DNA from 3 places in the Cupriavidus sp. CER-90 genome. Region 2 is predicted to be linked to each of the others. Evidence: predicted binding sites of a transcription regulator. Region 2 holds the regulator's gene; each other region holds the start of a gene.
What was found. Region 2 encodes sigma-54, which starts transcription at its own class of promoters, with help from an activator protein. Its sites were predicted from a motif close to TGGCANGNAANCTGCTTT; they were not measured.

Region 1 (10,597 bases), on a different contig from region 2:
TCGCACGCACCACAACCGCCCTGCCGTGCGCCAGTAAGGTGAAAAATACCCAGATTTCGTTCGATTTGCGCTGGCCCAAAACCTGCGATGGTGATGATTGAAGAGTAGAAGCGTTCAACCGCCCGTTTCCTGACGCCCCCATTGGCGCAGGCGGGCGGCAGGAAATTGCTCTTGATGTCCGCGCCGCTGCGGAACTCGAGAGCCAGAGACTGCCTGCATCCCAGGTATTCCAGGTATCCCGCTTTCCCGGTCGGCCGGACCCGTTCAACTTTTCCTGAACCCGGAACGACATGACCAGGACAACCACCCTCCCCCTGCATGAACTGGCGCGCGAGTCGCGCATGGGCGCCCACGGCACCGAGACCGATGCGCGGGACATCCGCCGCATCGACCTGTCGGATTTTGACCAACGCAAAGCCGAGATTGCCGACCAGCTCTGGCAGGCTGCCGTCGAAATTGGCTTCTTCCAGCTGGAAAACCACGGCATCGACCTGACAGCCGTGCGCGAAGCGTTTGCCATGACCGAACAGTTCTTCGCGCTGCCTGAGGCAATCAAGGGCCAGTACCCGCTGCAGAAGGCCAACAACGCCGGCTGGGAAACCCGCGCCCAGGTGCGCCCGTCCACCGGCACGCCCGATCAGAAGGAGTCGTACCAGATCACGCGCCCGCATATGGCCGCGCTGTGGCCCACCGACGCCGAGCTGCCCGGTTTCCAGGCCACCATGCTTGCGTTCGAGCGGCAATGCTGGGACGTCGGCATGAAGGTACTGTCCTGCTTTGCCGACAGGCTCGGCTTTGACGCCGATTTCTTCAGGCGCGCGCACGACCCCGTAGCGCCCGACTATCAGAGCACGCTGCGCCTGCTCCACTACTACGCGATTCCGCCTGAGGCGCAGGACAAACTCGACCTCTGGCGCGCCGGCGCGCACACCGATTTCGACTGCCTGACGCTGCTGTTCCAGCGCCAGGGACAAGGCGGTTTGCAGGTTTGCCCCGGCAAGGAGATGGAAGCCCAGGCATGGACGCCGATTCCGCCGGACGAGGACGTGATCACCTGCAACATCGGCGACATGCTGATGCGCTGGAGCGACGACCGCCTGCCGTCGAACTTTCACCGCGTACGCAATCCGCTGCCGGGCGAATACATGGGCCCGCGCTACAGCCTGGCGTTCTTTTGCCAGGCCAACCGCAATGCCGTGATCGAGGGGCCGGCGAAGCAGTATCCGGCGATCACCGCCGGCGATTTCCTGCGCCAGCGCGTGGCGGCGAACTTCAAGGCGTACTGACGCCCGGGCGCCGGCCGGGCGCCCACAAACCAAAAGACCCCGTGCTCTTGCGAGACACGGGGTCTTAAGCCGTCCGGCGCCTGCACGGGGCAGGCATCGGGCAGGCGACTACCAAAGTGGGTCGGCGATCAGGCCGCAGCGTCCTTCAGCTTCTTCAGCGGACGGACCTTGACCTTGACGCTGGCCGGCTTGGCCGGGAACCAACGCTCTTCACCCGTGAACGGGTCCTTGCCGAAACGCTTCTTCTTGGCCGGCACTTGCTGCGCGGTCACCTTCAGCAGGCCCGGCAGCGTGAATTCGCCAGCGCCCTTCTTGTTCAGCGCGCTGACGATGGTGTTTTCGAGGTGAGCCAGCACCGTCTTCACAGCCTTGGCTTCGAGCTGGGTTTGTGCCACCAGGTGAGCGACCAGGCTCGACTTGTTGAAGGTGTCCTTCAGCGGCTTCACGGTCGGCGCAGCGGCGGGAGCAGCCTTCTTGGCCGGTGCGGCCTTCTTTGCGGCAGCCTTCACGGGTGCCTTGGTTGCTGCGGCCTTCTTGGCAGCAGGCTTGGTTGCAGTCTTCGCGGTCGGTTTCGCTTTGGTCGCCATATCGATATACGAGAGTTGAAGATTGATGTCCCGGCCATTTGCCATCCATCGCAGCGTAGCACCTGTCATCGCTCGCGAATCGTGCTGGCCGGCACGCACTGAATCATAGCGGAAACAGCCAGAAGTAAAGGGGTTTTCTCACATGCGACAGGTCAAACCAAGTGAAAACCCCGGGTTTTGTCGCTGGTTTGCGTCAGCAGATGCGCTGCGGAGCGGTACGTCCCCCCACTTTCGCACGTGACAGACGCCGCGAACGCGCAAAAGTTTCCGCAAATCAGTGGGCGTGCGCGGCCATCGCATCGCGCGTTTCGCGCGCCAGCCCCATGGCAAAGGCGGCTTCGGCCACCAGAAACAGCGGCCCCACCAGCAAGCCGACGAGGTCGTCGACAAAGGCCGGCTTGCGACCCTCGAAGTAGTGACCGACGAACTGGATGACCCACCCTGCCACGAACAGGCCGATCCCCGTGGTCAGCCATGCCACGGTGGAAAGCGCGGCAATCCATGCCCCCGCCCACACGAATAGCGCCAGGATCGCGGCCATCGCCACGCCAAAGCCGAACGACAGGCGCAGGTAGAACAGGCAGGCCAGCACATAGACGACGATGGCCGGCGTCAGGAACAGCACGCCGTCCCCCAGCGGCATGGCGGGGCGGCCCAGCAGCGCGGTAACGGCCAGCACGATCATCGGAATGCCGACGAAATGCGTGACGACGTTACGGCTGTCACGGTGGTAGGCTGCGTAGCCGGACAGATGATCGATCAGGGTTTTCACGGGGCGTCTCCTCTCTTCTGGCTGTTTTCTGGCTGTTTTCTGGCTGTTTTCTGGCTGTTTTCAGGCGCTTTCTGGTCTCTCTCTCGTGCGCGTTCGCACCAGCCGGTCACCGGCACGGCCAGACCACGTTGCGCGCCGGGTTTTGCTGTGGATTTATATTAGTGACGCACCGCGTGCTCCGGAAGAGGGTCTACCCGCCGTTCGAGCCGCCCTACTAATACTTCCAGTCCCCTCGATATGCGCCACGAAGACGAGATCCCCGCCCTCACCATCGGCCAGCGCGATGCCTGGCTCGAACGGATCGGCATCGGCACCGAGGCCGATCTGTCGCCCACCCTGGACACGCTGAATATCCTGATCGGCGCCCACCTGCGGCATATCCCGTTCGAAAACCTGACCCCGCTGGTGGGCTGGCGCGTGAATATCGATCTGCCGACGGTATTCGACAAGCTCGTCGCGCAGCGCCGCGGCGGCTACTGTTTCGAGCTCAATACGCTGTTTTGCGCGGGCCTCAAGGCGCTGGGATTCGCGGTGACGCCACTGGCCGCCCGCGTGCGCTGGAACGTGCCCGACGAGCGCCCCACGGGGTTGTCGCACATGCTGCTGCGCGTGGAAGTGGCGCACGAAAGCCATGTCGCCGATGTCGGCTTTGGCGGACCCACGCCGGACCGCGCGCTGGCGCTGTCACTGCCGGCGGCTGCCGCCTCACCGTACCGGCTGCTGCCCACACCGCCCGCCGTGGCCGGCACGGGCTTCCATTCGCATGATCTGGCCGTGCGTGATCCTGAGGCGAACGCGGACGATGCACAGGCCTGGCGCCTGCTGTATCGCTTCGACCTGACCCCGCAACCGCAAATCGACTACGTGGCGCGCAACTGGTACGTCTCGACGCATCCCGACAGCCACTTTACGCAGAAGCTGATCGCCGCCCGCACGGAGGCCGACGGCACGCGGCTGTCGCTCGGCAACGGCAGCCTGACCGCGCGCATGCCGGACGGCAGCGTGCAAAAGACCGACCTGGCGACGGCCGGCAGCGTCATCGACGTCCTGGCCGACCGCTTCGGCATCCGTATCGACGACGACCTGCGCGCCGCGCTGGCGGCACGGCTGCCGGCCGTCCTGGCAGCGCCCTGACATTCCGCGCTGCGGCACGGTTCATGCATCGCGTGAATTGCCCGCAGAAAGTTTGCTGATATCGGCCCTGCCGCGCGAGTCGGGCTGTGGACTGGGAAACGACGCCTGCCCATAATGTCCCGGCCCATTCACGATTCAGGCGGCGGCCAGGACCGCTGCCCATCCCTATCAGGAGACACCATGTCATTGTTCGATCTGTCGGGCAAGGTTGCCATCATCACCGGGTCCTCGCGCGGTATCGGCCGGGCCATTGCCGAGCAAATGGCCATCCAGGGCGCCAAGGTCGTCATCTCGTCGCGCAAGGCCGAGGCCTGCCAGGAAGTGGCCGATGCCATCAATGCGCAACACGGCGCCGGCACCGCGCTGGCCGTGGCCGCCAATATTTCGTCCAAGGAAGCCCTGCAAAACCTGGTCGACGAAACCCACCGCGCTTTCGGCAAGGTCGACATCCTGGTCTGCAACGCCGCGTCGAATCCCTACTACGGGCCGATGAGCGGTGTGTCGGACGACCAGTTCCGCAAGGTGCTGGACAACAACGTGATCTCGAACCACTGGCTGATCCAGATGGTGGCGCCGCAGATGATCGAACGCAAGGAAGGCTCGATCATCATCGTGTCGTCGATCGGCGGCCTGCGCGGATCGCCCACGATTGGCGTCTACAACGTCTCGAAGGCGGCCGACTTCCAGCTGGCGCGCAACCTGGCCGTGGAATTCGGGCCGCACAACGTGCGCGTGAACTGCATTGCCCCGGGTCTGATCAAGACCGATTTCGCCAAGGCGCTGTGGGACGATCCCGTGCGCTACAAGCAGTCCACCGAGAACGCGCCGCTGCGCCGCATCGGCGAGCCGGTGGAAATCGCCGGCGCGGCTTGCTTCCTGGCTTCGGCGGCCAGCACGTTCATGACGGGCCAGGCCCTGGTGGTGGACGGGGGCGTCACGATCTGATCTGTCTTGCGCGGGAGGCAACGCATGTCGCAACATCCGCAACATCCGCAGCAACCCTCGCCGGCCGGCCCGCAGTGGCCGGTCATGTCGATGGCCGAGGCGCACGCCCGGCTGACCGCCTCCGGGGCGCCGTTCGAAACCGAGACGCGTGTGATCCGGGGCATTCCTACCACGGTCTGGAAGAATGCCCCGCCCACGCTGCGCGACCTGTTCCTGGTGGCCGCGGGCTGGGGCGAAAAGACGTTCGTGGTCTACGAGGACGAACGGGTCAGCTATCGCGCATTTGCGCTGGCCGCCACCGCGCTTGCCCACCAGCTGGTGCGCGACGGCGTGCGCAAGGGCGACCGCGTGGCCGTGGCCATGCGCAACCTGCCCGAGTGGCCCGTGGCGTTCTATGCCGGGCTGCTGACGGGCGCCATCGTCACGCCGCTCAATGCCTGGTGGACCGGCCCCGAACTCGAATACGGCCTGTCGGATTCGGGCAGCCGCATCGCCATCGTCGATCACGAGCGGCTTGACCGCATCCTGGAGCACCTGCCGAACTGCCCCGCGCTGGAACGCATCTATGTGTCCCGGGCGCCGGCTGACGCCACGTTCGACGACCCGCGCATCGTGCCGCTGGCGTCGGTGATCGGCGAGTCCGGCGCCTGGCCGTCGCTGCCGTCGCAATCGCTGCCGCTGGTGCCGCTCGACCCCGAAGACGACGCCACGATCTTCTATACGTCGGGCACCACGGGCAAACCCAAGGGCGCCGTCGGCACGCATCGCAACGCCTGCTCCGTGGCCGTCTGCGCGCAGTTCAGCCCGCTGCGCAACCTGCTGCGGCGCGGCGAGCCGGTGCCGGAGCCGAATCCCGATGCACCGCAGAAGGCCGCGCTGCTGGCCGTGCCGTTCTTCCATGTCACCGGCTGCATGTCGGTGCTGAACGGGGCGCTGGCCAGCGGCGGCAAGATCGTGCTGATGTATCGCTGGGACACGCTGCGCGCAATGGAACTGATCGAACGCGAGCGATGCACGTCGGCCGGCGGCGTACCGACGATCGCCTGGCAGATCATCGAACATCCGCGGCGCGACGAATTCGACCTGTCGTCGCTCGAAAACGTCCACTACGGCGGCGCGCCGGCATCGCCCGAGCTGGTGCGCCGGATCCAGGCGGCCTTTCCGAACGCCGCGCCCGGCATCGGCTGGGGCATGACGGAAACCTCCGCCACGTTCACCAGCCACAGCGCCGACGAGTACATTCACCGGCCGGACGCCAGCGGCCCCGCGCTGCCGATCGGCGAGATGAAGATCGACGATGGCTTCGGCAATGCGCTGCCGCCGGGCGAGATCGGCGAACTGATGGTGCGCGGCGCCAACGTCGTGCGTGGCTACTGGAACAAGCCCGAGGCCACGGCAAAGACCTTTGTCGACGGGTGGCTGCACACCGGCGACGTGGCGCGGCTGGACGAGGAAGGCTTTCTCTACATCGTCGACCGCATGAAGGACATGCTGATCCGTGGCGGCGAGAACATCTACTGCATCGAGGTGGAAAGCGCGTTGTATGCGCATCCGGCCGTCATGGATGCGGCCGTGGTCGGCATTGCGCACCGGACGCTGGGCGAGGAGCCGGGCGCCGTGGTCAGCCTGAAGCCGGGCGCCCGGGCCACCGAAGCGGAGCTGCAGGATTTCGTGCGCCAGCAGCTGGCCGCGTTCAAGGTGCCGGTGCGGATCATCGTCCGCGACGACATGCTGCCCCGCAATCCGAATGGCAAAATCCTGAAATCGAACCTGCGCAAGCTGTTCGAATAGGAAGGCCGGCGTCGCACCGCTCGGCGACGCCGCGAGGCTGTCACTTCACAGGAATCGGCGTCCCGGCAGGCACCGGGACGGCCGTCACCGCGTTCTGCGGGCTGCCGCTGACGATGCGGTCCGAATAGGTCAGGTAGACCAGCGTATTGCGCTTGCGATCCACCGCGCGCACCACGTGCAGCGTCTTGAACAGGATCGACATGCGTTCGGAAAACACATCTTCCTGCGCCTTGAGCGGGCCCTTGAACGCGATCGTCCCCACCTGCCGGCAGGCAATCGACGCCTCGGGCGGGTCCTCGGCCATGCCGAACGTGCCTTTGATGCCGCCGGTACGGGCCCGCGACACGTAGCATGTCACGCCATCCACCTGCGGATCGTCGTAGGCCTCGATCACGACCTTGTCCGACCCCGTCACCCGGAAATTGGTCGAAACGCTACCGATTTCCTCGGCATGGGCGGCAACCAGCAGCGTGGCCAGGCCACATGCCAGCCCAGCCGCCAGCACAATACGCAACGGCCTCGGCGTCATTCGGTGGTCGCCCCCTTGATCTCGTCGTGGCGGCGCTCCATTTCCTGGCGCAGCGCACGGCGTTGCCGGGCGGCTTCGAAACGCTGGCGCTCCACCTCGTCGCGCGGCTGCAGCGGCGGCACTTCGGCCGGCGTGCCGTTGTCGTCCACGGCCACCATCGTGAAATAGCAGCTGTTGGTGTGGCGAACCACCTTGCTGCGGATGTTCTCGGTCACCACCTTGATGCCGATTTCCATCGAGCTGCGGCCCGTGAAGTTCACCGCCGCCAGGAACGTCACCAGTTCGCCGACGTGAATCGGCTGGCGAAACACCACCTGGTCAACCGACAGCGTCACGACATACCGTCCGGCGTAGCGGCTCGCGCACGCGTAGGCCACCATATCCAGGTACTTGAGGATGGTGCCGCCGTGGACGTTGCCTGAAAAATTGGCCATGTCCGGCGTCATCAGCACGGTCATGGACAGCTGGTGGGACAGATCATTCATCGCAGAAAATCCAGAAATCGAGCATGAGGCGCGGGCAGTGTAACCCGCTGGGCCGGGTCATGGCATATCGGAAGCGCGCGATTTCCGCTGCGAAGCAGCAAAACAGTCTGAATACCCTGCGGGACAAATAAAAAAAGCGGCCCCGCAGGCCGCTTTCTGTACTTCCGTACTTCTGTACTTCTGTAACGCTCCGGACGCGATGCGCTTACTTCTTCTTGTTCACGGCGTCCTTGAAACCCTGGCCGGCCGAGAACTTCACCGTCTTGGCGGCCGGGATCTTGATCGTTTCGCCGGTGCGCGGATTGCGACCGGTACGTGCAGCACGCTTGCCCGAGCTGAAGCTGCCAAAACCCACCAGCGTAACCGAGTCACCCTTCGCAACTGCCTTCTTGATACTGTCCAGCGCAGCGTTCAGCGCGCGCTCGGCGGCGGCGTTGCTGAGTTCTGCTTCCGCGGCGATGGCCGATACCAGTTCACCTTTATTCATGGCTGATTTCCCTTGTTTGGTCGTCGTCACCGGACTTTTGCCAAGTGGCAAAAGTCCGATCGGCGCAGTCTAATCTGCCCTTTACGGCTTGAGCAATCCCCAGTGGCACCGATGCAACGAAAACTGCCGGAAATCGTTCTCCGACAAGACTTAGCGGGGTTTTTACCCCTCTGTTTTTCGAATCGGCACATCACATTTGAGGATCAGGACGTATCGGACGGCGCACTTTATGAAACCGGCAGATTATTGCCGATTATTGACCCGACTGCGCAATTTCCGCCTTCCGATTTGCCGAGGCTGGATGGCCAGCCCGCTACGCGCATTTTCGGGGCATCGCGGCGCCATGCACCAATCAGGGTCCACTCGCGCACTGACATGCGTCTTTTTGGCGCACGCATGCCCCACGATCGCCCCACCCTCGCCTGCTCCGTGCCGTCTGCCGGGGTGCGCCGACAGCGTGACGGGTGCGGGGCGCCCAGATTTGGCGCGGCATTCCCCGTTTTGCGCCCAAAACTGGAACGCTAATTGCTTATCCGTGCTCCCATTTTGAGCATGAGGTAACGATGGAGAACCTGAAGACAGGCACGGATGCCTTGTTCATCCTGCTGGGCGCGATCATGGTGCTGGCAATGCACGCGGGGTTCGCATTTCTGGAACTTGGCACGGTTCGCAAGAAGAACCAGGTCAATGCACTGGTAAAGATTCTGGTCGATTTCGCGGTGTCGACACTGGCCTACTTCTTCATCGGATACACCATCGCCTATGGGGTCCAGTTCTTTGCAGGCGCGGAGACGCTGGCCGAGAAAAATGGCCACGAACTGGTGAAGTTCTTCTTCCTGGCTACGTTTGCCGCCGCCATTCCGGCGATTATCTCGGGCGGCATCGCGGAACGCTCGCGCTTCAATCCGCAACTGATGGCGACCTTCGTCCTGGTGGGCTTTGTCTATCCGTTCTTCGAAGGCATCGTCTGGAACAACCGCCTGGGCGTGCAGGACTGGCTGGCTTCGGTAACGGGCGCACCGTTCCACGACTTTGCCGGTTCGGTGGTCGTGCACGCGGTGGGCGGCTGGATCGCCCTGCCCGCCGTGTTGCTGCTGGGCGCCCGCCGCGGCCGTTATCAGAAGGATGGCCGCATCAGCGCGCATCCGCCATCGAACATCCCCTTCCTGGCGCTGGGCGCCTGGGTGCTGGCCGTGGGCTGGTTCGGCTTCAACGTGATGAGCGCGCAGACCATCGACAAGATTAGCGGCCTGGTGGCCATCAATTCGCTGATGGCGATGGTCGGCGGCACGCTGGCGGCCTGGGCGGCTGGCCGCAACGACCCGGGCTTCTCGTACAACGGCCCTTTGGCCGGACTGGTGGCGGTCTGCGCAGGCTCCGACATCATGCATCCGCTGGGCGCGCTGGTGACTGGCGCCGTGGCGGGCGTGCTGTTCGTCTATCTGTTTACGCTGGCCCAGAACAAATGGCATATCGACGATGTGCTGGGTGTCTGGCCGCTGCACGGCCTCTGCGGCGCCTGGGGCGGCATTGCCGCGGGCATTTTCGGCAGCCGCCTGCTGGGTGGGATGGGCGGCGTGTCGCTGGTGTCGCAAGTGGCCGGCACGCTGATGGGGATCGTGGTCGCGCTGGTTGGCGGCACGGTGGTCTATGGCACGCTGAAGAAGCTGGTGGGCATCCGCCTGGACCCGGAAGAGGAGTTCAACGGCGCCGACCTGACGCTGCACCGCATCTCGGCCACGCCGGAGCGTGAAACCAACTGGTAAACCACGGATTTGCAGGGCATTGTGGAAAAAGCGGCCGGGCATTAACCCGGCCGTTTTTACTTGGCGCGCAAAAAAGATTGACTTGAACTTTCGCGCGCGAGCGCCCAATAATGCCCTTGCCGTTTCCTCAAACGCCGACACAGGCGTGCCTTGTGATCCTGACATTATCGACAGCATGCTTTCGTTTTCGCTGTCCCTGTTTTTCCTGCCCGTAAATCACAGGAGTATGTTCATGGATACCACCTCGCTGCAAAGCATCCGCGAAGTCATTTACAGCTACGCCACCATATTCGGCGTGAAAATCCTGGCCGCGCTGGCGTTCTGGGTGGTGGGCCGCTGGCTGATTCATTTCGTGGTACGGCTCGTACAGAATTCGCTTGCCAGGCAAAGCGTCGACCCCACCCTGCTGCGCTATGTCGGCTCGATCGTCACCGTCACGCTGAATGTCGTGCTGGTGATCGGCATCCTGGGCTACTTCGGCATCCAGACCACCACGTTCGCGGCGCTGATCGCGGCGGCCGGCGTAGCCATCGGCATGGCGTGGTCCGGACTGATGTCGAATTTCGCTGCTGGCGCGTTCCTGGTGGTCCTGCGTCCGTTCAAGGTGGGCGACTTCGTGACCGTGGGCGGCGTGACCGGCACGGTGCGCGAAATTGGCCTGTTCGCCACGTCGCTCGATACCCCGGACAACGTCCTGACCGTGGTCGGCAACAACAAGATCTTCAGCGACACGATCCAGAATTTCACGGCCAATCCGTACCGGCGCGTGGAACTGAAGGCCCAACTGGCCGGCACCACCGACGCCGTGGCAGCCA
Region 2 (10,597 bases):
TCGTGTCGGCGCTGCCCACCGTGGCGGCGCTGGCTGCCGCGCCGGCCGACGAGGTCATGGCGCTGTGGGCCGGCCTGGGCTACTACTCGCGTGCGCGCAACCTGCATCGCTGCGCGAAGGCCGTCATGGAAGACCACGGCGGCGTGTTCCCCACCGATCCCGACGTGCTCGTCACGCTGCCCGGCATCGGGCGCTCGACGGCGGCGGCCATCGCCGCGTTCAGCGCGGGCGTGCGCTCGCCCATCCTCGACGGCAACGTCAAGCGCGTCTTTGCGCGCGTGTTCGGCATCCACGGCTACCCCGGCGAACGTGCCGTCGAGGCGCGCATGTGGGCGCTGGCCGGCCAGGCGCTGCCGCCGGCCGGACCGAACCAGGCCGAAGACATGGTGGCCTATACGCAGGGGCTGATGGATCTGGGCGCGACGATCTGCTCGCGCGGCAAGCCGGCGTGCCTGGGCGATGCGGACAGCTGCCCGCTCGCGGTGGACTGCGTGGCGCGCCGGGACGGCCTGACGGCGCTGCTGCCCACGCCCAAGCCGCGTGCCGCGATTCCCGAACGCAGCACCGTGATGCTGATCGTGCGCCATGGCCGCGATGTGCTCGTCAACCTGCGGCCCGACAGCGGCATCTGGGGCGGGCTGTGGAGCCTGCCGGAGATCGCGGTGGACAGCCTGCCGTTCGACGCGGAAGCCGCCGAGGATGCCGCGCTGGAGTCGGCGCGGCAATTCGGCCAGCCCGTGCGCGCGCATCTGGCTGGGGAACTGACGCATGTGTTCACGCACTTCCGGCTGCTGATCCGTGCGGTTCGCGTGGACCTCGACGCGGCAACGCGGCCCGCCAACGGCGATATGGGCCAGGCGCGGCGCTGGCTGTCGCTGGACGACCTTGACGCGCTGGGCACGCCCGCACCCGTGCGGCGCCTGCTCGAAGACCAGGCGCGCATCGGACTTTTCTGAATTTCTGAGTTCCTGAGTTTCTGGCGTTCTGACGATTGATTGGTGCCGTCAGACGATGTGGTGCTGCCGCATGTAGCGGTGGACGATTTCGATGCGCATGCCGGCATCGGGCAGCGCCATCAGCATCTGCTTGGCCTTGAGCGGCACGGGCAGCAGTTCGCATAGCCGGTTGGCCACCCAGGTCGGGTCGTCCCAGAGATACGGTTCGGCAAACGGCAGCCGGGACTTGTCCGGCTGTTCGCTATGCACCGATGCCACGATGCGGCGCAGCGCCTCCAGGCACTCGCTCAGCAGCTCCAGCTTGCAGTCGATGACATCGTCGGGCAGCACTTCGGCCTGGGCCACCAGCAAGCCGTCGTCGCGCGTGGCGTGGGACAGCACGCGGAAGCGCCGCCGTCCGCGGGTCTCGATCAGCAGCACGCCCAGCTGCTCCATGTTGCAGTCGACGATCTGCGCCAGGCAGCCGATTTCCTCGGGCACCGTCTCGTGGCCGGCACGCGCGACTTCCTCGCCGCTGGTGATCAGGCAGACGCCGAACGGCGTGCCATCGCGCATGCAGTTGCGCACCATGTCGACGTAGCGTTTCTCGAACACCCGCAGCGGCAGGCGGCCGTCGGGGAAGAGTACCGTGTTGAGGGGAAACAGCGGCAGCGCCTCGATGATGGCGCCCGGGGATGCGGTGTCTGGGGGGAGTGTCGACATGCGATTGGCCGCTCCAGTGGCGGGACGGCGCCAGGGCCGTTCCTTCAAGCCCGCGTGTCAGCCGGCCGGGGCCAATTCGCGGTGTCTGACCAGCACATTACCATGGGCCCGGAAATAGTTGGCGAGTCGTTCGGCAATGAAGACCGACCGATGCTGGCCGCCCGTGCAGCCGATGGCCACGGTCAGGTAGCTGCGGTTGTCCGCAATGAAACTCGGCAGCCACTTCTCGACATAGGCGCGAATGTCCTCGGCCATGGCCAGCACCATCGGCTGGCTCTGCAGGAAGTCCACCACCGGCGCGTCACGGCCGGTCAGCGGGCGCAGGGCCAGATCGTAATAGGGGTTTGGCAGCGAGCGCACATCGAACACCATGTCCGCGTCGCTCGGCACCCCGTGCTTGAAGCCGAACGATTCGAACAGCAGCGTGAGCGACTGGCCGCTGGCGCTGTCGTTGCGAATCAGTTCCTTGACCCAGCTGCGCAGCGTGTTGGTGCGCACATTGCTGGTATCGATGCGATGGGCGGACTCGGACAACGGGCTGAGCAGCCCCCGTTCCATTTCGATGGCTTCGATCAGCGACGTACTGACCGTTGCGCCCGGTCCGCCTGGCCCGGCACCTTCCGGGACCCCCAGCGGCGCACCGTCCGGGCCCACGCCGACGCGGGTCGACAGCGGGTGGCGGCGGCGCGTCTCCGAATACCGCTGCACCAGCGCATCGGTATTGGCCGTCAGGAACAGCACCTGCACCTGATGATGGGCGGAAAGCTCGCGGACGGTGTCCGGCAGCCGCGCCAGCGACTCGCGGCTGCGAATGTCCGTGGCCACGCCAAGATGGGTATAGCCCTGGTCGGCCAGATAGGCCGTGAGCTCGGGGATGAACTGGGCCGGCAGGTTGTCGACGCAGTAGTAGCCTGCATCTTCCAGGACGTTCAGGGCGACCGACTTGCCGGAGCCGGAAATTCCGGTGATGAGAATGATCCGCATAGCGACGCAAGGATAGCACCGCAAGGTAACCGCGTCATGACAGCTTGCCCCAGACAAAAATGGCGAATCGCAGAGGATTCGCCATTTTCCGAGGGAACATTGCCCGGATCGGGCCGCGTAACGGTTTGTGAACCCCGGGGTCATGAACCGGGGTTGCGAACCGCGCCGATCAGGTTGCCGGCTTGGCCGACAGGCACTCGCTCTGTGCCTTCTTGTATTCGTCGCCCTTCTTGCCCTTGTTGGCCTTGGCGCACGCGGCCATCTTTTCCTGCTGGGTCTTCGGCTCGGCGGCGGGGGCGGGGCCGCTGGCCGACAGGCACTCGCTCTGCGCCTTCTTGTATTCGTCGCCCTTCTTGCCCTTGTTGGCCTTGGAGCAGGCCGCCATCTTTTCCTGCTGCGCGGTCTTGCCGGACTTCTCGGCAGCGGCCGGAGCGGAGGCGCCCTGGGCAAACGCGGCCGTGGCGAACAGGGGGGTAACCAGCAAACACATCGCGATCAGCTTTTTCATGCTTCTCTCCTGGCTGTGGAAACACATCGTGGCCGCGCGCCATGCCGGCGTCTGGCGGAACCTGGGCTCGGCGCCCATTACAGCACAAAACGGCGGCCGCCCGCAGTTCGTTGACGAAGGGCTATGCCAGGCTTGTAAGCAAATGAAAAACGCCCGCGAATGAAGCGGGCGTTTGCAGACGGGCGCGGTAGCGGCTCAGAGCAGCCGACCCTGGCCGCGCGATACCACGTCGGCCTGCATGGCCGCGCGCTGGCGGTCCATGAAGTCGCGCAGGGTGTCGATGCCGCGCAGCCGCAGGATCGTGTTGCGCACGGCGGCTTCGACCAGAACGGCCAGGTTGCGGCCGGCCGCCACCTGGATCTTCACCATGTGGATCGGCAGGCCCAGCACGTCCAGGTACTGGGAATCGAGCGGCAGCCGTTCGAATTCGCCATCGTTGCGGCGTACCAGCTGCACCACGAGCTTGAGCTTCATCTTCCGGCGCACCGCCGTTTCGCCAAAGATCGTCTTGATATCGAGCAGGCCCAGGCCGCGCACTTCGAGCAGGTTCTGCAGCAGCGGCGGGCAGCGGCCTTCGATGAAGTCGGGGCCCAGCCGGACGAAATCGACGGCATCGTCCGCCACGAGGCCATGGCCGCGCGAAATCAGTTCCAGGCCCAGCTCGCTCTTGCCCAGGCCCGATTCGCCCATGATCAGCACGCCCATGCCGAGGATGTCCAGAAATACCCCGTGCATCGTCACGCGCGGCGCGGAGATGCGCGACAGGTAGAGGCGCAGGTGATCGATCACGGCCGCCGAGGACACCGGCGTGGTGAACAGCGGGGTCGAGGACCGCGTGCAGCGCAGTTCCAGGTCGGGCGGGGGCTCCATGCCATCGGCCACCACCAGGAACGGCGGCTCCAGCAGGATCAGTTCCCCCATCTGGCGCTTGCGCGGTTCGTCGTCCAGGCGTTGGTAATACTGGATTTCGGGCTTGCCCAGCACCTGAATCCGGTTCGGGTGGATCAGGTTCAGGTGGCCCACCAGATCGGCGGCGGAAGTGGCTTCGCGAGCGAATTCGACGTCAAAGGCCCGGTCGGCACCTTCCAGACCGGCGACCCACGACAGTTTGATGTCGGCTGCGTTGTCGTCGAAGATCGACTGCGAGGTGACGCCGGTGAGTTCCATGCGGGGTGCTTTCTACGAGGGGGGCGGTATGGCTTCAGGCGGCCAGCCAGGCCGGCCTGCGGATCGTCACGGATGCCATTCGGTCAGCAACTGGTGGACGGCTTCGGGCGTGGGCAGCGTGGCCAGGCCTTCGCGCATCTCGCGGTCGGACAGCAATTGTGCGATTTCCGAGAGAATTTCGAGGTGCTGCTGGGTGGCCTGTTCGGGCACCAGCAGGAAAATCAGCAGAGAGACCGGCTTGCCGTCGGGCGATTCGAACGGAATCGGCTCGGCCAGGCGCATGAAGCCGGCCAGCGGCTGCTTCAGGCCCTTGATACGGCCGTGCGGGATGGCGACGCCGGCACCCAGGCCGGTCGAACCCAGCGATTCGCGGGCGAAAAGGTTGTCCGTGACGGTGGCGCGGGCCACACCATGGTTGTTCTCGAACAGGAGCCCGGCTTGCTCGAAGACCCGCTTCTTGCTGGTGACGGTGACGTCGAGATGGATGTTGCCGGGTGGCAGCAATTTGGCCAAACGATTCATGGGCGATGCACGAGAAGTCAGGTTGGCGATACGGCGCACAAATGCCGTCCCGCCGGATGGGGCAATTCAGGATATCGAGTGCTTGGTGGACGCCCGCATTGGAACGTCCGGCTCATTATAGAGCAGGGCCACAGCGCGCTTGTGCACTGCAGCGCCGGCGCCGCGGGTGGTGCCGCGGATTGGCCGGCCGGATTGCCCACCCGGATATTGCCGCCGGCGCCCGCATGATCTTCCGTCACGCGGCCTGCCGTCCGGGTCACCGGGACCGTTCTGCCTGTCGTTCTTGTATGGCGCAGCATACACCGAGCCGCGCAAGATGCGAACACCCCCGGCAAATCAAATGGTTTCGGCCGTGGTGCGAAGGTAACGGAGGATTTCAGTCCGACGCGGGCGCGCGCCCATCAAAAAAGCCGCGCAGATGCGCGGCTTTGCTCTCTTCCTGTCAGTCCTCTTCGGGGACGCTGACGTCCGCCTCGAGGGGCAGTTAAGGATTTGCCAGCCTATTGTTGCTGTAGCTGGGCTTCAGCCATCTGGTACTTGACCGCTTCCCGGTCATGACCCTGCACGCGGTCCTTGTAGCGGATCACCTGCCGGTCGAGCTTGTCGACCAGACAGTCGATCGCGGCGTACAGGTCTTCATGGTGCGCTTCGACGAAGATGTCCTTGCCCTTGAGATGCAGATTGATTTCCGCGTACTGACGCTTGTCCTTTTCCTTGTGGTTGTCGACAGATAGCAGCACGCTCACGCCAATGACCTGATCGAAATGCCTGACAATTCGCTCCAGTTTCGTTTCCACATACTCACGCAGCGGCGGCGTGATGTCGAGGTGGTGTCCACTGATCTTGAAGTTCATAGCGCTTCTCCTTCTGAAAGAGCCGCACCAGGCAGGCGGTTGCGGCTCGGCTACAAAGACTTGCGGAGATTGACTGCGGGGATCTTCAGTGCTTCGCGATATTTGGCCACCGTACGGCGTGCGACCACAAAGCCCTGTTCGCCCAGCAATTCGGCGATGCGGCTGTCGGAAAGAGGATTCCTGGGTTCTTCGGCTCCTATCAGTTGCTTGATCAGCGCGCGGATCGCCGTGGAAGAGGCCGCGCCGCCCGTCTCCGTGGAGACGTGGCTACCAAAGAAGTACTTCAACTCGAAAGTACCCATTGGCGTGGCCATGTATTTGTTCGTGGTCACCCGGGAAATGGTCGACTCATGTAAACCGAGTGTATCGGCAATTTCCCGCAAAACCAAGGGCCGCATCGCTATTTCGCCGTGCGAAAAAAAGTTCTTCTGACGCTCCACAATTGCCTGCGCCACCCGCAGGATCGTGTCGAATCTTTGCTGGATGTTCTTGATAAGCCACCGCGCTTCCTGCAGCTTTTGCTGCAGTCCCGCAGCCCCCGCTTCGCCTTTTGCACCGCGCAAGATCTGCGCGTACATGTCGTTGATGCGCAGGCGCGGCATCACATCCGGATTCAGCTGGGCAATCCAGCCGCTGCCGCTCTTGCGCACGAACACGTCCGGCACCACGAAATCGGCGTCGGGGCGGCTGTACGCATGCCCTGGGTACGGTGCCAGCGAACGGATCAGGTCGTGCGCCGCCTTTAGTGCAATTTCGTCCACCTGCAGCGCTTTCTTGAGGCGCGTGTAATCCCTGACCGCCAGCAATTCAAGATGATGATTGACGATGGACAGGGCCAGTTCGCGCTGCGGATGCTGGAGCCGTTTCAATTGCAGGCTCAGGCATTCGGCGGCATTGCGGGCGCCGACGCCGGGCGGATCGAAGCTCTGCAGCAGCGTCAGCATCGCCTGCACTTCTTCCACCTCGAATTCCAGTTCTTCGGGCAGTTCGGTGCAGATTTCCTCGAGTGACGCACTCAGGTACCCGTCGTCGTCGAGCGATTCGATCAGGAAGATGGCCAGGCCCTTGTCGCGCGCCGAAATCTTGAGCGGCGTCAGCTGTTCCATCAGGTATTCGCGCAGCGTGGGGTCCGCATCGCGCAACTGCATCGGCGTCTTTTCGTCTTCGTCGTTCTGCGGACGGCGCGCGAAGTCGTCGAGGCTCCAGTCGTTGCCATAGTCCTCGCCACCGGAATCGCTGAAGCCTTCTTCCTCGCCGCCGGACGCATGTTCGCCGCGGTCGTCGCCGTTGGCCTGCGGTTCGGACGGGGCCGGCGCCGGGGCGCTTTGCAGGTTGACGGAGCCGTCAGCCGCCACGCGCAGCGGGCTTTCGATCCAGTCGTTCTCGCGTTCCAGCAGCGGGTTTTCCGTCAGCGCCTGTTCCACCTCCTGTTGCAGTTCGAGCGTGGAAAGCTGAAGCAGCCGGATGGACTGCTGCAGTTGCGGCGTCAGGGCCAGATGTTGGGAGAGGCGGAGCTGAAGCGAAGGTTTCATGCGACCTATTCTATGCGCATCTTTCCGTTGTTGGAACGGAATTTGCTACAACCTATCGCTTCGGCTTCCTGATCGGCAACGGCTTTGAAATCGCCGTGGGCAAGTGCGGTAAAAATGACCTGCCGATGACCTGCCGAAAGCCTGTCGGCAGTGTGGCCGCGGAGGCGGCCGGGCCTTACATGCGGAAGTTTTCGCCCAGGTAGACGCGGCGTACCGACTCGTTGGCGATGATTTCCTCGGGCTGGCCGGCGGCCAGCACGGTGCCTTCGCTGATGATGTACGCGTGGTCGCAGATACCCAGCGTTTCGCGCACGTTATGGTCGGTGATCAGCACGCCGATATTGCGCGCCTTCAGGAAGCTCACGATGCGCTGGATTTCGCCCACGGCGATCGGGTCCACGCCGGCGAACGGTTCGTCGAGCAGGATGAAGCGCGGCGACGACGCCAGCGCGCGCGCGATTTCCACGCGGCGGCGCTCGCCGCCCGACAGCGACAGCGCCGGGTTGTTGCGCAGATGCGCGATCTGCAGGTCGTCGAGCAGCGAATCCAGGCGGCGTTCGATCTCGGCCTTGGGCAGCGGCTTGCCGTTTTCCACCTGCAGTTCCAGCACCGCGCGGATGTTCTCTTCCACGTTGAGCTTGCGGAATACCGACGCTTCCTGCGGCAGGTACGAAAGGCCCATGCGGGCGCGTTCGTGAATGGCCAGTCCGCTGATGTGCTCGTCGTCGAGCACGATGTCGCCTTCGTCCAGCGCCACCAGCCCCACGATCATGTAGAACGACGTGGTCTTGCCGGCGCCGTTGGGGCCCAGCAGCCCCACCACCTCGCCGCTTTTCACATCGAGCGATACGTCCTTGACCACCGTGCGCGTGCCGTAGCGTTTCTTCAGGTGACGCACGACCAGCGTGCTGCTGTCGGTGCGGACGGCGGATGCGGAGGACGTGGCAGAGGCGGTGAGCGTGGCGGAATCGTTCATCAGGACTGGCTGGAGGTAAGGCGTTAAGGCTTGGGCGCGGTGGACGGCTTCAGATCCAGCGGTGCGCCCGCGGCGGCGGGGGCGCTGGCGTCCGAGCGCGGCGACAGCACCGCGCGCACGCGGCCCGACGTATTGCCGGCCGTGGTGTTGTTGTCGCCGCCGGTGGCGGTGTAGTACTCGTTGCGGCTGTCGTAGGTGATCACGGCGCCGCGGATCTCGTCGATGATCTTCGCGCCGACGCCCGACACGCGCGCCGCGCGGGCATGCCCGATCAGCTTGTTGATCTCGGACTTGCCGTCGTATTCGATGCGGTCGCCCCAGCCGTCGATGTACTCGTCCACGCCGTCGCGCTTCTGGCGGATATACGCCTGACGGCCGGGCTTGGAGGTGGCGATGGCGTATTGGTAGCCCTCGGGGTCGGTGCGCAGCTCGGCCGCGTCGGACTTCAGCACCATGGTGCCCTTGGTCAGCACCACGTTGCCGGTCAGGGTGTAGATCTGCTTGACGTCATCGTAGCTGGCGTTGTCGGCCTCCAGCACCAGCGGCTTGCCCTGGTCGGCGCGCTCGGCAAAGGCCGGCGCGGCCAGCGTCAGGCCGAGGGCGGCGATGGACGCCAGCAGGGCGGGCGCGAGGCGGCGACAGGGCGATGTCGTCAGGGATGCAGTCATGTTTGGCGAATGGTGAGATAAAGACGGCGGCCAGGATGCGCCGGAGCGTTTGCGTCCCCCGGGGTCACTGGGTCCTGGCCTGCCCCTGCGGCGGGTTCATGATGATGGTGCCGCGTACGTTACCCAGCAATTGTACTTCGCGGGTGACATTGTTGAAGATCATGCCGTTGGCCGTCATGACCGACGGGCCGCGCGTCAGCTCCACCGCCTTGTCGGTCTTGACGATGTCGTCGTTGACCAGCAACTGGAAGTATTGCGATGCCGCGGTCATGCGCGGGTCCTTGGACGGGTCGACGCCGGCCTGGCGCACCACGAACGCATTGCCGTAGAGATCGATGATCGAGCCCTCGGCGTTCATGGTGCCGCGCTGGGAATTGGCGGTGACCGGCGGGCGGTCCGGCTCGTACGAACGCATGGCCGGGGTGGTCACCTCGTAGGTCTGGTCGTCCTCGAAGTGCACCATCTTCACGCCCGTGAAGCGCAGCTTGGTGGTGCCGTCCTCGGCCAGTTCGGTGGCCGAGAAACGGTCCATCCAGTAGTCGGGCTCATGGCGCTTGACGCGCGACTGCTCGCTGGCCTCGCGCGGCGAATTCAGCTGCACCAGCCAGAACGTGCTGCCGGCGACGATGGCCATCAGCAGCAGCGGCAGCAGCCGCATGATCATGCCGGTGAGTCTGGACAGGAAGTCCGGCATCGTTCAGATGACCTTGGCGCGCGTCAGGTCATGGATATGGAGCGCGCCCACCAGGCGGCCGTCGCCATCGACGACGAGCAACTGGTTGATGCGGTTCGTTTCCATGATCTGCACGGCTTCCACGGCGAGCTGGTCCAGATGGACCGTACGCGGGTTGTGGTGCATGACCTCGCCGATCGGCACGGTCTTCCAGTCGCGCGGGGTTTCCAGCAGGCGGCGCAGGTCGCCGTCGGTGAACACGCCCACGGCCCGGCCTTCGGGGTCCACCACGGCGGTCATGGCCATGCCCTTGCGCGTGATTTCCATCAGCGCCTGGGCCAGCGGCGTGCTTTCGCGCACCTCCGGCACGGCGTTGCCGGTGCGCATGACATCGCGCACGTGGGTCAGCAGCTTGCGGCCCAGCGCACCGCCCGGGTGCGAGCGGGCAAAGTCTTCCTCGCCGAAGCCGCGGGCGTCGAGCACGGCCACCGCCAGGGCGTCGCCCAGGGCCAGTGCGGCCGTGGTGCTGGCCGTGGGGGCCAGGTTCAGCGGGCAGGCTTCCTGTGCCACGGCGCCGTCCAGGTGGGCGTCGGACAGCTTGGCCAGGTTCGATTCGGCGTTGCCCGTGATCGAGATCAGGCCGGCGCCAATGCGCTTGACGATCGGGACGATCGACAGCAGTTCGGCCGTTTCACCGGAATTCGAGAAGGCGACCAGCACGTCGTCGCGCGTGATCATGCCGAGGTCGCCATGGCTGGCCTCGGCCGGATGGACGAAGAACGACGGCGTGCCCGTGGACGCCAGCGTGGCGGCCACCTTGCGGCCGATATGGCCGGACTTGCCGATGCCCGAGACCACCACGCGGCCCGTGCAGCCGAGAATCATCTCGACGGCCCGGGTAAAGGCGGGGGTCAGGCGGCCGGCCAGCGCCGAAACGGCGTCGGCCTCGATCTGGAGGGTGTGGCGAGCGAGCTCGAGTGCTCGATTCGCATCGAAATTGGCTATCATGGCGCTGGAGTATACCAACGAATGCGATGGCGTCTGGCCCGGCAACC
Region 3 (10,597 bases), 640 kb from region 2:
ATCGACTGGCTTGCCGGTTGTCCACGGCCTGCCAGGCAGGTCACGCCGGCCCGGAGGTCCGGGCGATACGGCAACCGCTCGGCCAGCGATTCGGCCAGTTCCTGCGTGGCGCCCTGCCCCACGGCCCACAGCGTGGCCAGGATGGGCAGGCCGTCCATGCCGGCCAGCGCGCCGCGCAACGGCGAGCCGGCGTCGAGAAGCGATTGCTCGATCCACAGCGCACGGTCCGGGCCGGCAATGCGCGTATCGAGCCACAGCGAACCGCGGGCCCAATGCTCGCCCGAGGCCAGCCGGCCCAGCACCACGGCGTCCCAGCCGATGGCGCTGCCGCCGGGCGCCACCACCACATCGGTGGCAATGCGCGCCCGGGCATCGTCGAACACGATGTTCTCCTGCGGCAGCCAGTCCAGCCTGGCCCCTTCGGCCACTTCGATACGCACCTGCTGCGCCGCGTCGCGGCCCTGCGACTTGTACCACTTGGTGGCGCCCGGCGTCGCCAGCACGGCGTGCGCGCCGGCTTCCACGGCGATGTCGATATCGAGCAGGTCACCCCCGGCCACGCCGGCCGGCGGGTGCAGCACCACGCCATGACAGATGGCCCCTTCCGGGTAGAGCGGCTTCTGCACGCGCAACGGCCCCTCGTGCCGGCGCTCGACCATGGCGGTGCGGCCCGCGCGGTTTGCAAAGCGCAGGCGCAGGCTGGCGTGCCAACCAACAGGCATGGCGAGTGACGAAGGAAAATCCGGATGACGCATGATGAAAAAGGCAGGCGCGGACGCGCGCGGAGGTATGCCACGGATCATAGCGCGCGGCCGCCGTCACCGGAAGGCGCGGCAGCACGCGTGCCTTCGGCGGGGCATCACACCGCGATCAGTTCCCGCACGCCGTCCTGTTCCATCGTCGCGCCCGCGCCCTTGGCCACCACTTCGCCCCGGCTCATCACCACGTAGTGATCGGCCAGATGGCGCGCGAATTCGTAGTACTGCTCCACCAGCAGCACGGTCATGCCGAATTCGTCCACCAGCAGGCGCAGCGCGCGGCCGATGTCCTGGATGATCGACGGCTGGATGCCCTCGGTCGGCTCGTCAAGAATCAGCAGCTGGGGCTCGCTCATCAGCGCGCGGCCGATGGCCAGCTGTTGCTGCTGCCCGCCCGACAGGTCGCCGCCCCGGCGCTGGCGCATCGTGCGCAGCACGGGAAACAGCTCGTAGATGCGGTCGGGTATGCCGGCCGGCTTGCCCCGGCTGGCGGCGCCGATCAGCAGGTTTTCCTCGACGCTCAGGCGCGGAAAGATCTCCCGGCCCTGCGGCACGTAGGCCAGCCCGGCCGACACGCGATCATAGGGCGCCTTCTTCTCCAGCGCCTTGCCGTCCCAGCTGACGCTGCCGCTGCGGGTGGGCACCACGCCCATCAGGCATTTGAGCAGCGTGCTCTTGCCCACGCCGTTGCGGCCCAGCAGCGTCGTCAGCTTGCCGTGCGGCACCTCGAACGACACATCGCGCAGGATGTGGCTGCCGCCGTAAAACTGGTTCAGTGCATTGACCTGCAGCATGGTTATCTTCCCAGGTAGGATTCGATCACGCGCTCGTCGCGCTTGACGGCGTCGAGGGTGCCCTCGGCCAGCAGACTGCCTTCGGCCAGCACCGTCACCCGGCCAGCGTCGCCCGCCAGCGCGGCCACGAACTCCATGTCGTGCTCCACGACCATCATCGAGCAACTGCCGCGCAGACTGTTGAGCAGCGCCGCCAGTTGCATGGTTTCCTCGTCGGTCATGCCGGCCACGGGTTCATCGAGCAGCAGCAGCTGCGGCTGCTGCATCAGCAGCATGCCGATCTCCAGCCGCTGCTTCTGGCCGTGCGACAGCAGGCCGGCGGGCCGGTAGGCCTCGTCCTCCAGGCCCGTCAGCGCCAGGGTTTCCTCGATCCGGCGGTGTCCTTCGCCGGTCAGCCGCGCCCGCAGCGACGACCACCAGCGCTTGTCGGCCTTCATCGCCAGTTCCAGGTTCTCCCATACGGCGTGCTGCTCGAACACGGTGGGCTTCTGGAACTTGCGGCCGATGCCGGTCTGGGCAATCTTCGGCTCGGTCATCCGCATCAGGTCGATGGTCTGGCCCAGGAACACGCGTCCCGTGACGTTCGCGTTGCGCGGGCCGGTCTTGCCGGTGATGACGTCCATCATGGTCGTCTTGCCGGCGCCGTTCGGGCCGATCACGCAGCGCAGCTCGCCATGGTCGATCGACAGCGACAGCTTGTTCAGCGCGCGGAAGCCGTCGAACTGCACGGTCAGGTCCTCGATATAGAGGATGGGCCCGTGCGTGGTGTCGATGACACCGGGTTCGACGATGCGGCCCAGGCCGGTGGCGTCTCCGCTCTCTGCCTGTTGCAGTCCCAGCGCGGCGTTCATGCGTTGCTCCCTTGTTGCGGCGCCACCGCCGCTTCATCGGTGGCCGCCTCGATCTTTTCCGCGGCGGTGCGCTGGCCCCGCAGGCGCCGCACCAGCCCCACCACGCCATCGGGCAGGTACAGCGTCACCAGCACGAACATCGCGCCGAGCAGGAACAGCCAGTACTCGGCAAAGTAGGCCGTGAACATGGTCTTGGCGCCGTTCACCAGGAACGCGCCGACGATGGGCCCGATCAGCGTGCCGCGGCCACCGACGGCGACCCACACGGCCATCTCGATCGAGTTCGCCGGCGACATCTCGCCCGGGTTGATGATGCCCACCTGCGGCACGTACAGCGCGCCCGCAATGCCGCACAGCACGGCCGAAAACGTCCAGACGAACAGCTTGTAGCCCAGCGGGTTGTAGCCCGAGAACATCACGCGCGTTTCGGCGTCGCGCACGGCGGTCACCACGCGGCCCAGCTTCGACGTGACGATGTAGCGGCACGCTATGAAGCCGGCCACCAGCGCCAGGAAGGTCAGCACGAACAGGGCGGCGCGGGTCTGCGGCGCTGCCACCGCGAAGCCGGCGATGCGCTTGAAGTCCGTGAAGCCGTTGTTGCCGCCGAATCCCGTCTCGTTGCGGAAGAACAGCAGCATCGCGGCATAGGTCATGGCCTGCGTGATGATCGACAGGTACACGCCCTTGATGCGCGACCGGAACGCGAAGAAACCGAACAGCCACGCCAGCACGCCGGGCACCAGCACCACCAGCAGCAGCGCATACGGCAGGTGCTCGGTGCCGTGCCAGAACCACGGCAGCTCCTTCCAGTCCAGAAACACCATGAAGTCGGGCAGGTCGCTCTTGTAGACCCCCTCGCGGCCGATCGAGCGCATCAGGTACATGCCCATCGCATAGCCGCCCAGCGCGAAGAACAGGCCGTGGCCCAGGCTCAGGATGCCGCAGTAGCCCCACACCAGGTCCAGCGCGATGGCCGCCAGCGCAAAGCACATGATCTTGCCGAACAGCGTCAGCGCGTAGGCCGACAGGTGCAGCGGATGGGTCTCCGGCAGCACCAGCGCGCAGATGGGCACGCCGATGGCCACGACCACGGTCAGCAGCACCAGCAGCGTCCATACGCGGCCCGAGAACAGCGGCTGGCGCTCCGGCACCGACAGCTTGAACGCCTTGCGGGATGAAGAGGAAAAGCTGCTCATGTCAGGCCTCCGCGCTGCGCCCCTTGAGCGCGAAAAGTCCCTGCGGCCGCTTCTGGATAAACAGCACGATCAGCACGAGGACGAAAATCTTGGCCAGCACCGCGCCGTAGAACGGCTCGATGAACTTGTTGATGATGCCGAGGCCGAATGCCCCGACGATGGTGCCGGCCAGCTGCCCCACCCCGCCCAGCACCACGACCATGAACGAATCGATGATGTACGCCTGCCCCAGGTCGGGGCCCACATTGCCGATCTGCGACAGCGCGCAGCCGCCCAGCCCGGCAATGCCGGCGCCGAAGGCAAACGCGTAGCTGTCCACCTTCCACGTGCGCACGCCCACGCAGGCTGCCATGGTGCGGTTCTGCGTCGTGGCGCGCACGAACAGGCCCAGACGGGTACGGTTCAGCACGGCCCACGCCACGGCCACCACGGCCAGCGCGAACAGGATGATGACCACGCGGTTGTACGGGATCACGAGCCCGGCCATCGCATCGAAGCCGCCGCTCATCCACACCGGATTGGCCACCTCCACGTTCTGCGCGCCGAAGATCGTGCGCACGGCCTGCATTAGCAGCAGGCTGATACCGAACGTGGCCAGCAGCGTTTCCAGCGGACGGCCGTACAGATGCCGCAGCACGATCCGCTCCAGTGCGAAGCCGACCACGCCAGCCGCCAGGAACGAGGCCGGCAGCGCCGCCACCAGGTACCAGTCGAACGCATTCGGCGCATAGGCGCGGAACAGCGTCTGCACCACGTACGTGGCATAGGCGCCGATCATCAGGAATTCGCCGTGCGCCATGTTGATGACGCCGATCAGGCCATACGTGATGGCCAGGCCCAGCGCCGCCAGCAGCAGCACGCTGCCCAGGCTCAGGCCGGCGAACAGGTTGCCCAGCAGTTCGGCGCGGCGCTGTTCGCTGCGCATCTGGTCGATGGCCTGCTGGGCGGCCACGCGCACGCCCTCGTCGGCTTCCTTGTACTTGCCGGCATCGTCCTTTTCCATCAGCGGCATCAGCTTCTGGCGCGACTGCGGGTTGCTGTCGCTGCCCAGGATGCGGATGGCATCGAGCCGTGCATCGCGCGGGGCCTCGGTGCCCTGGGCCAGTACGGTATTGGCCCAGATCACGTCCAGGCGGGCACGCAGCCCGGCATCGGCCTCGGCCTTGCGGGCGGCCTCGACCGCCTCGCGCGACGCGTTCCCGGGCTGGTCGAGCAGCGTGTTGATGGCCTGCGTGCGTACCGCGATGTCCGGCGACTGCAGCAGCAGGCTGCTGGCGGCGCTGTCGACGATGGTGCGCAGGCTGTTGTTCAGCGTCAGCGATTCCAACGCATCGCTCTTCACGGCGACGGGCTTGCCGCTGATGGCATCGAGATACTTGTCACCATCCTGGCGCACCATGCCGACCGATGGCGCGTACTGCAGCGCATCGTCCTGCAGTGCCTTCAGGATCGGGCCGGCCTGTTCGGCCGGCGCCTGCGTGACTTTGGCAAGCGCGGCGGTCTTGGCGTCGAAGTCGTCCTCGGCCAGCGGCTTCAGGTCGGCCTGCGTGAGCGGCGTGGCGGCCCAGAGCGGGGCAGCGGCCAGCAGCAACGCAGCGAGCATGGCGCGCAGCCACGAGCGGAGATTGGGTCGGTGCATTCAGGAGCCTGGTTCGCGCGATGGATCGCGTCTAGTATTGTTCTTGTCCTTGCTCCCCTCTCCCGCCTGCGGGAGAGGGGCCGGGGGTGAGGGCACGGCAGGTCAAGTCGCCGCACTCGCATCTTGAGAGGTTTTACCCTCACCCCCACCCCTCTCCCACTGCATGGGAGAGGGGAGCGCATAACAACGGTCGGCAGCGCTTAGTTCCCGCCGACCTTGTCGGCCTTGCCTTCGTTACCCGCGATGAACGGGCTCCACGGCTGCGCACGGATCGGCTTCGGCGTTTTCCAGACCACGTTGAACTGGCCGTCGCCCTTCACTTCGCCGATCATCACGGGCTTGTACAGGTGATGGTTGTCGCCCATGGTCAGCGTGAAGCCGTCCGGCGCCTTGAAGGTCTGGCCGTACATGGCGGCGCGCACCTTGTCCACGTCGGTGGTGCCGGCCTTCTTCACGGCCTGGGCCCACATGTGGATACCGACGTAGGTGGCTTCCATCGGGTCGTTGGTCACGCGCTTGTCGCCGCCAGGCAGGTTGTTGGCCTTGACCCATGCCGCCCACTGTTTCTTGAACGCGTCGTTCTCGCCGTTCTTGACCGACATGAAGTAGTTCCAGGCGGCCAGGTGGCCCACCAGCGGCTTGGTGTCGATGCCGCGCAGTTCTTCCTCGCCCACCGAGAAGGCCACCACCGGCACGTCCTTGGCCTTCAGGCCGGCGTTGCCCAGTTCCTTGTAGAACGGCACGTTGGAGTCGCCGTTGATCGTCGAGATCACGGCCGTCTTGCCGCCCTGCGAGAACTTCTTGATGTTGGCGACGATGGTCTGGTAGTCGCTATGCCCAAACGGGGTGTAGACCTCTTCGATGTCCTTGTCGGCCACGCCCTTGCTCTTCAGGAACGCGCGCAGGATCTTGTTGGTGGTGCGCGGATACACGTAGTCGGTGCCCAGCAGGAAGAAGCGCTTGGCACCGCCGCCCTCCTTGCTCATCAGGTATTCCACGGCCGGGATGGCCTGCTGGTTCGGCGCGGCCCCCGTGTAGAACACGTTCTTGGACATTTCCTCGCCTTCGTACTGCACCGGGTAGAACAGCAGCGCGTTGGTCTCTTCATAGACCGGCAGCACCGACTTGCGCGACACCGACGTCCAGCAGCCGAACGTCACGGCTACCTTGTCCTTGGTGATCAGCTGACGGGCCTTCTCGGCGAACAGCGGCCAGTTGGAAGCGGGGTCGACCACCACGGGCTCGAGCTTGCGGCCCAGCACGCCGCCGCTCTTGTTGATCTCGTCGATCGTCATCAGCGCCACGTCCTTGAGCGAAGTCTCGGAGATGGCCATGGTGCCCGACAGCGAATGCAGGATGCCGACCTTGATCGGTTCTTTCGTCTGCGCCATCAGCGGGCTGGTACCGATCATCGCCGCGGCGGCTACCGCCGACAGCTTCAGCATGTCACGTCGTTTCATTGCAGCTCCCATTCTGTCCAATTTGTCGTATGTGGTCAGGGACTACGCACCCCGGGTAACGCTTCTGCAACTTGCGTGCCAAGCGCGGCAACGACCGCAAACCGTTGCCAGGCAACGGCGGCGAGACAAATCGGATGGGATGGATCGGGGCCGCACCAGTAAGGTGCCGGGCTGGCGAAGGGGCAGGAACGGACGCATGCACCGGCGACGTGCATCGGCCCGATGCGGTGCATGGCGGGAAGGGATCGGTGCGCGGCGCACCAGCGGCAAGATTTTGGGCGGAGAGGCCGCTCGGCCCCACCCTCCCGCCGCGGCCTGAAGCGGCCTGAAGCGGCCTGAAGCGGCCGGGGAAAAATGCAATAAAAAACGGGGCCGCAGGGGCCCCGTTTCTTCAGATACCGGTGACGACGGTCACTTGCTCATCCACGGCATCATGTTGGCGTTCATGTTGTGCATGATCCAGAGCGAGCCGGCCAGCACGATGAACAGGATCAGGACGGTGAACAGCAGTGCCATCACGTTCCACTTCTGGCCATCCGAGCCGTCCAGGTGCAGGAAGTACTTCAGGTGCACGATGATCTGCACCACGGCCATGCCCAGGATGATCCAGAGCGTGGTGGCGCGGTCGATGGAGCCGTCCATCACGATCTTGAACGGGATCACGGTCAGGATCACCGCCAGCACGAAGCCGATCACATACGACTTGACGCTGCTGTGGCCATGCGACGCGCCGTGGGCGGCGCTTGCGTGTTGCTGTGCCATTACATTGCTCCCATCAGGTAGACCACGGTGAACACACCGATCCAGACCACGTCCAGGAAGTGCCAGAACAGGCTGAGGCAGTTCAGGCGCTTGGCCACGGCCGGGGTCAGGCCCTTCTTCGACAGCTGGTACATCAGCACGAGCATCCACAGCATGCCGCTTGCCACGTGCAGGCCGTGGGTGCCCACGAGCGTGAAGAACGACGACAGGAAGGCGCTGCGGCTCGGGCCGGCACCTTCATGGATCAGGTGCGCGAACTCGTTGATTTCCATCGCCATGAAGCCTGCGCCCAGCAGGAACGTCACGGCCAGCCAGAACATCACGCGGCCGCGCTGCTGGTTCTGCATCGACACCATGGCAAAGCCGTAGGTGATCGACGAGAACAGCAGGATTGCCGTTTCCACGAGCACGTAGTTGAGCTCGAACAGCTCCTTGCCCGACGGGCCACCCGCCACTTCGCCGCGCAGGACGGCGAACGCGGCGAACAGGCACGCGAACAGGATGCAGTCGCTCATCAGGTACAGCCAGAAACCGAAGATGGTGTTCTCGCTGGTGTCGTGATGGGCGTGGTCGTGCGACTCGTCGTGCGAGTGCGCATGCGCGGGGGCTTGCGCCCCAAAGCGGTCAAGAACTTCTGTCGACATCGTTATCAGCCCTGTGCAGCCACACGCTGCTGGTAGCGGGTTTCGATCTGCTCGACCTCGGCGGCCGGCACGTAGTAATCGATGTGGTCATCGTTGGCGCGACGGATGAACGCCACCACCATGCCGACCAGGCCAACGGCGGCAAGCCACCAGATGTGCCAGATCAGCGCGAAGCCCAGCGCCAGGCTCCAGGCACCCATGTAGAAGCCGGCAGCCGTGTTCTTCGGCATGTGGATCTGCTCGAAGCCGCTGGTCGGCAGCTTCTCGCCACGGGCCTTCATGTCGGCGAACGCGTCCAGGTCACGCACCACCGGGGTGTGCGCGAAGTTGTAGAACGGCGGCGGCGACGACGTGGCCCATTCCAGCGTACGGCCACCCCACGGGTCGCCCGTCACGTCGGCCAGCTTCTTGCGGTCGCGGATCGACACGACGATCTGCAGCACCTGGAAGAAGATGCCCAGCGCCACGAACACCACGCCCACCACGGCCAGATGCAGCCACGGCGTCCATTCCGGGTTGTTCGTGTGGTTCAGACGACGGGTCATGCCCATCAGGCCCAGCACGTACAGCGGCATGAAGGCAAAGTAGAAACCGACGATCCAGCACCAGAAGGCGCACTTGCCCAGACGCTCGTTCAGCTTGAAGCCGAACGCCTTCGGCCACCAGTAGGTGATGCCGGCCAGGTAGCCGAACAGCACGCCGCCGATGATCACGTTGTGGAAGTGGGCAATCAGGAACAGGCTGTTATGCAGCACGAAGTCGGCTGCCGGCACGGCCATCAGCACGCCGGTCATGCCGCCGATCACGAACGTGATCATGAAGCCCAGCGTCCACAGCACCGGCGACGTGAACTGCACGCGGCCACGGTACATCGTGAACAGCCAGTTGAAGATCTTCACGCCCGTCGGGATCGAGATGATCATCGTCGTGATGCCGAAGAACGCGTTCACGTTGGCGCCGGAGCCCATCGTGAAGAAGTGGTGCAGCCACACGATGAACGACAGCACCATGATCGCGCTCGTTGCATACACCATCGACTTGTAGCCGAACAGCTTCTTGCCCGAGAACGTGGCGATGATTTCCGAGAAGATACCGAATGCCGGCAGCACTAGGATGTAGACCTCGGGGTGGCCCCAGATCCAGATCAGGTTCACGTACATCATGGCGTTGCCGCCACCGTCGTTCGTGAAGAAGTGCATGTCGAAGTAGCGGTCCAGACCCAGCAGGGCCAGCGACACCGTCAGCACCGGGAAGGCGGCCACGATCAGCACGTTGGTGCAGAAGACCGTCCACGTGAACACCGGCATGCGCATCAGGGTCATGCCCGGGGCGCGCATCTTCAGGATCGTCACCAGGAAGTTCACGCCGGTCAGCAGCGTGCCCAACCCTGAAATCTGCAAGGACCAGAGGTAGTAGTCCACCCCCACGCCCGGGCTGTAGTCCAGGCCCGACAGCGGCGGATAGGCCAGCCAGCCCGTACGCGCGAATTCGCCAACCCCCAGCGAGATGTTGACCAGCAGCGCGCCGGCCACGAACAGCCAGAAGCTCAGCGTATTCAGGAACGGGAACGCCACGTCGCGCGCGCCGATCTGCAGCGGCACCACGAGGTTCATCAGGCCCGTCATCAGCGGCATGGCCACGAAGAAGATCATGATCACGCCGTGGGCCGTGAACACCTGGTCATAGTGCTCGGGCGGCAGGAAGCCGGTGGCGCCGTTGGTGGCAACCGCCAGCTGGGTACGCATCATGATGGCGTCGGCAAAGCCGCGCAGCAGCATGATCAGCGCCACCAGCGAGTACATCACGCCGATGCGCTTGTGGTCGACCGAAGTGATCCATTCGACCCACAGGTAATTCCACTTCCTGAAATACGTGATCGCGCCGAGCAGCCCCAGCCCGCCAAGGGCCACGCAGCTCAGCGTGATCATGATGATCGGCTCATGAAACGGAATCGCCGACAAACTCAATTTGCCAAACATCATTGCTCCTAGATTTGCGCGCCCACGGCCGGCTTGGCCGGCGTGGTCATGGATACACGCTCTTCGCCAAGCGTGTTACGCGACGTGCAGACCGGACCGCCATCGAAACCTTCGCGGGCCATGGCACGGCCGTCGTGCCCCATGTATTGATGCAGGATGCCGGTAAACAGGCCGTCTTCGATCTTGCCGAAGTACGTCACCGGATCTGCTTCGCTCGGCTTGGCCAGGACCTTGTAGTCCTCGGCGCCGAGCTGCTTGCTGGACGCGCGCACCTGTTCCACCCACTTGTCGAAGTCGAAGTTCGACATCGCGATGGTCTTGAACTTCATGCCCGAGAAGCCGCCGCCGCTGTAGTTGGCGGACATGCCGTCGTACGTGCCGGCTTCATTGGCGATGAGGTGCAGCTTGGTCTCCATCCCGGCCATGGCGTACACCTGGCTGCCCAGCTGGGGGATGAAGAACGAATTCATGATCGAATCCGACGTGATCTTGAAGTTCACCGGCGTGTTTACCG

Region 1: AC24R4_RS02300 (ammonium transporter) is a predicted target of sigma-54. The motif match lies at 8,531-8,548, and genes of this name have one in related genera.
Region 3: urtA (urea ABC transporter substrate-binding protein) is a predicted target of sigma-54. The motif match lies at 6,762-6,779, and genes of this name have one in related genera.

Annotation. Positions count from the first base shown of each region.
Region 1 covers NZ_JBYGYM010000001.1:506,465-517,061, forward strand. The annotation lists gene AC24R4_RS02255 (isopenicillin N synthase family dioxygenase) at 291-1,286, shown strand; gene AC24R4_RS02260 (HU family DNA-binding protein) at 1,415-1,873, opposite strand; gene AC24R4_RS02265 (Mpo1 family 2-hydroxy fatty acid dioxygenase) at 2,148-2,645, opposite strand; gene AC24R4_RS02270 (arylamine N-acetyltransferase family protein) at 2,883-3,779, shown strand; gene AC24R4_RS02275 (SDR family oxidoreductase) at 3,960-4,724, shown strand; gene AC24R4_RS02280 (class I adenylate-forming enzyme family protein) at 4,749-6,515, shown strand; gene AC24R4_RS02285 (CreA family protein) at 6,556-7,044, opposite strand; gene AC24R4_RS02290 (acyl-CoA thioesterase) at 7,041-7,529, opposite strand; gene AC24R4_RS02295 (HU family DNA-binding protein) at 7,735-8,016, opposite strand; gene AC24R4_RS02300 (ammonium transporter) at 8,580-9,782, shown strand; gene AC24R4_RS02305 (mechanosensitive ion channel family protein) at 10,015-10,597, shown strand, end outside.
Region 2 covers NZ_JBYGYM010000002.1:966,077-976,673, reverse strand. The annotation lists gene mutY (A/G-specific adenine glycosylase) at 1-956, shown strand, start outside; gene AC24R4_RS14980 (LON peptidase substrate-binding domain-containing protein) at 1,005-1,658, opposite strand; gene rapZ (RNase adapter RapZ) at 1,716-2,642, opposite strand; gene AC24R4_RS14970 (PsiF family protein) at 2,812-3,150, opposite strand; gene hprK (HPr(Ser) kinase/phosphatase) at 3,346-4,317, opposite strand; gene ptsN (PTS IIA-like nitrogen regulatory protein PtsN) at 4,384-4,839, opposite strand; gene hpf (ribosome hibernation-promoting factor, HPF/YfiA family) at 5,340-5,693, opposite strand; gene AC24R4_RS14950 (RNA polymerase factor sigma-54) at 5,744-7,225, opposite strand; gene lptB (LPS export ABC transporter ATP-binding protein) at 7,401-8,201, opposite strand; gene lptA (lipopolysaccharide transport periplasmic protein LptA) at 8,225-8,869, opposite strand; gene lptC (LPS export ABC transporter periplasmic protein LptC) at 8,934-9,563, opposite strand; gene AC24R4_RS14930 (KpsF/GutQ family sugar-phosphate isomerase) at 9,567-10,550, opposite strand.
Region 3 covers NZ_JBYGYM010000002.1:325,900-336,496, forward strand. The annotation lists gene AC24R4_RS12000 (urease accessory protein UreD) at 1-755, opposite strand, end outside; gene urtE (urea ABC transporter ATP-binding subunit UrtE) at 860-1,552, opposite strand; gene urtD (urea ABC transporter ATP-binding protein UrtD) at 1,555-2,403, opposite strand; gene urtC (urea ABC transporter permease subunit UrtC) at 2,400-3,599, opposite strand; gene urtB (urea ABC transporter permease subunit UrtB) at 3,601-5,238, opposite strand; gene urtA (urea ABC transporter substrate-binding protein) at 5,439-6,698, opposite strand; gene cyoD (cytochrome o ubiquinol oxidase subunit IV) at 7,110-7,460, opposite strand; gene cyoC (cytochrome o ubiquinol oxidase subunit III) at 7,460-8,104, opposite strand; gene cyoB (cytochrome o ubiquinol oxidase subunit I) at 8,110-10,083, opposite strand; gene cyoA (ubiquinol oxidase subunit II) at 10,092-10,597, opposite strand, start outside.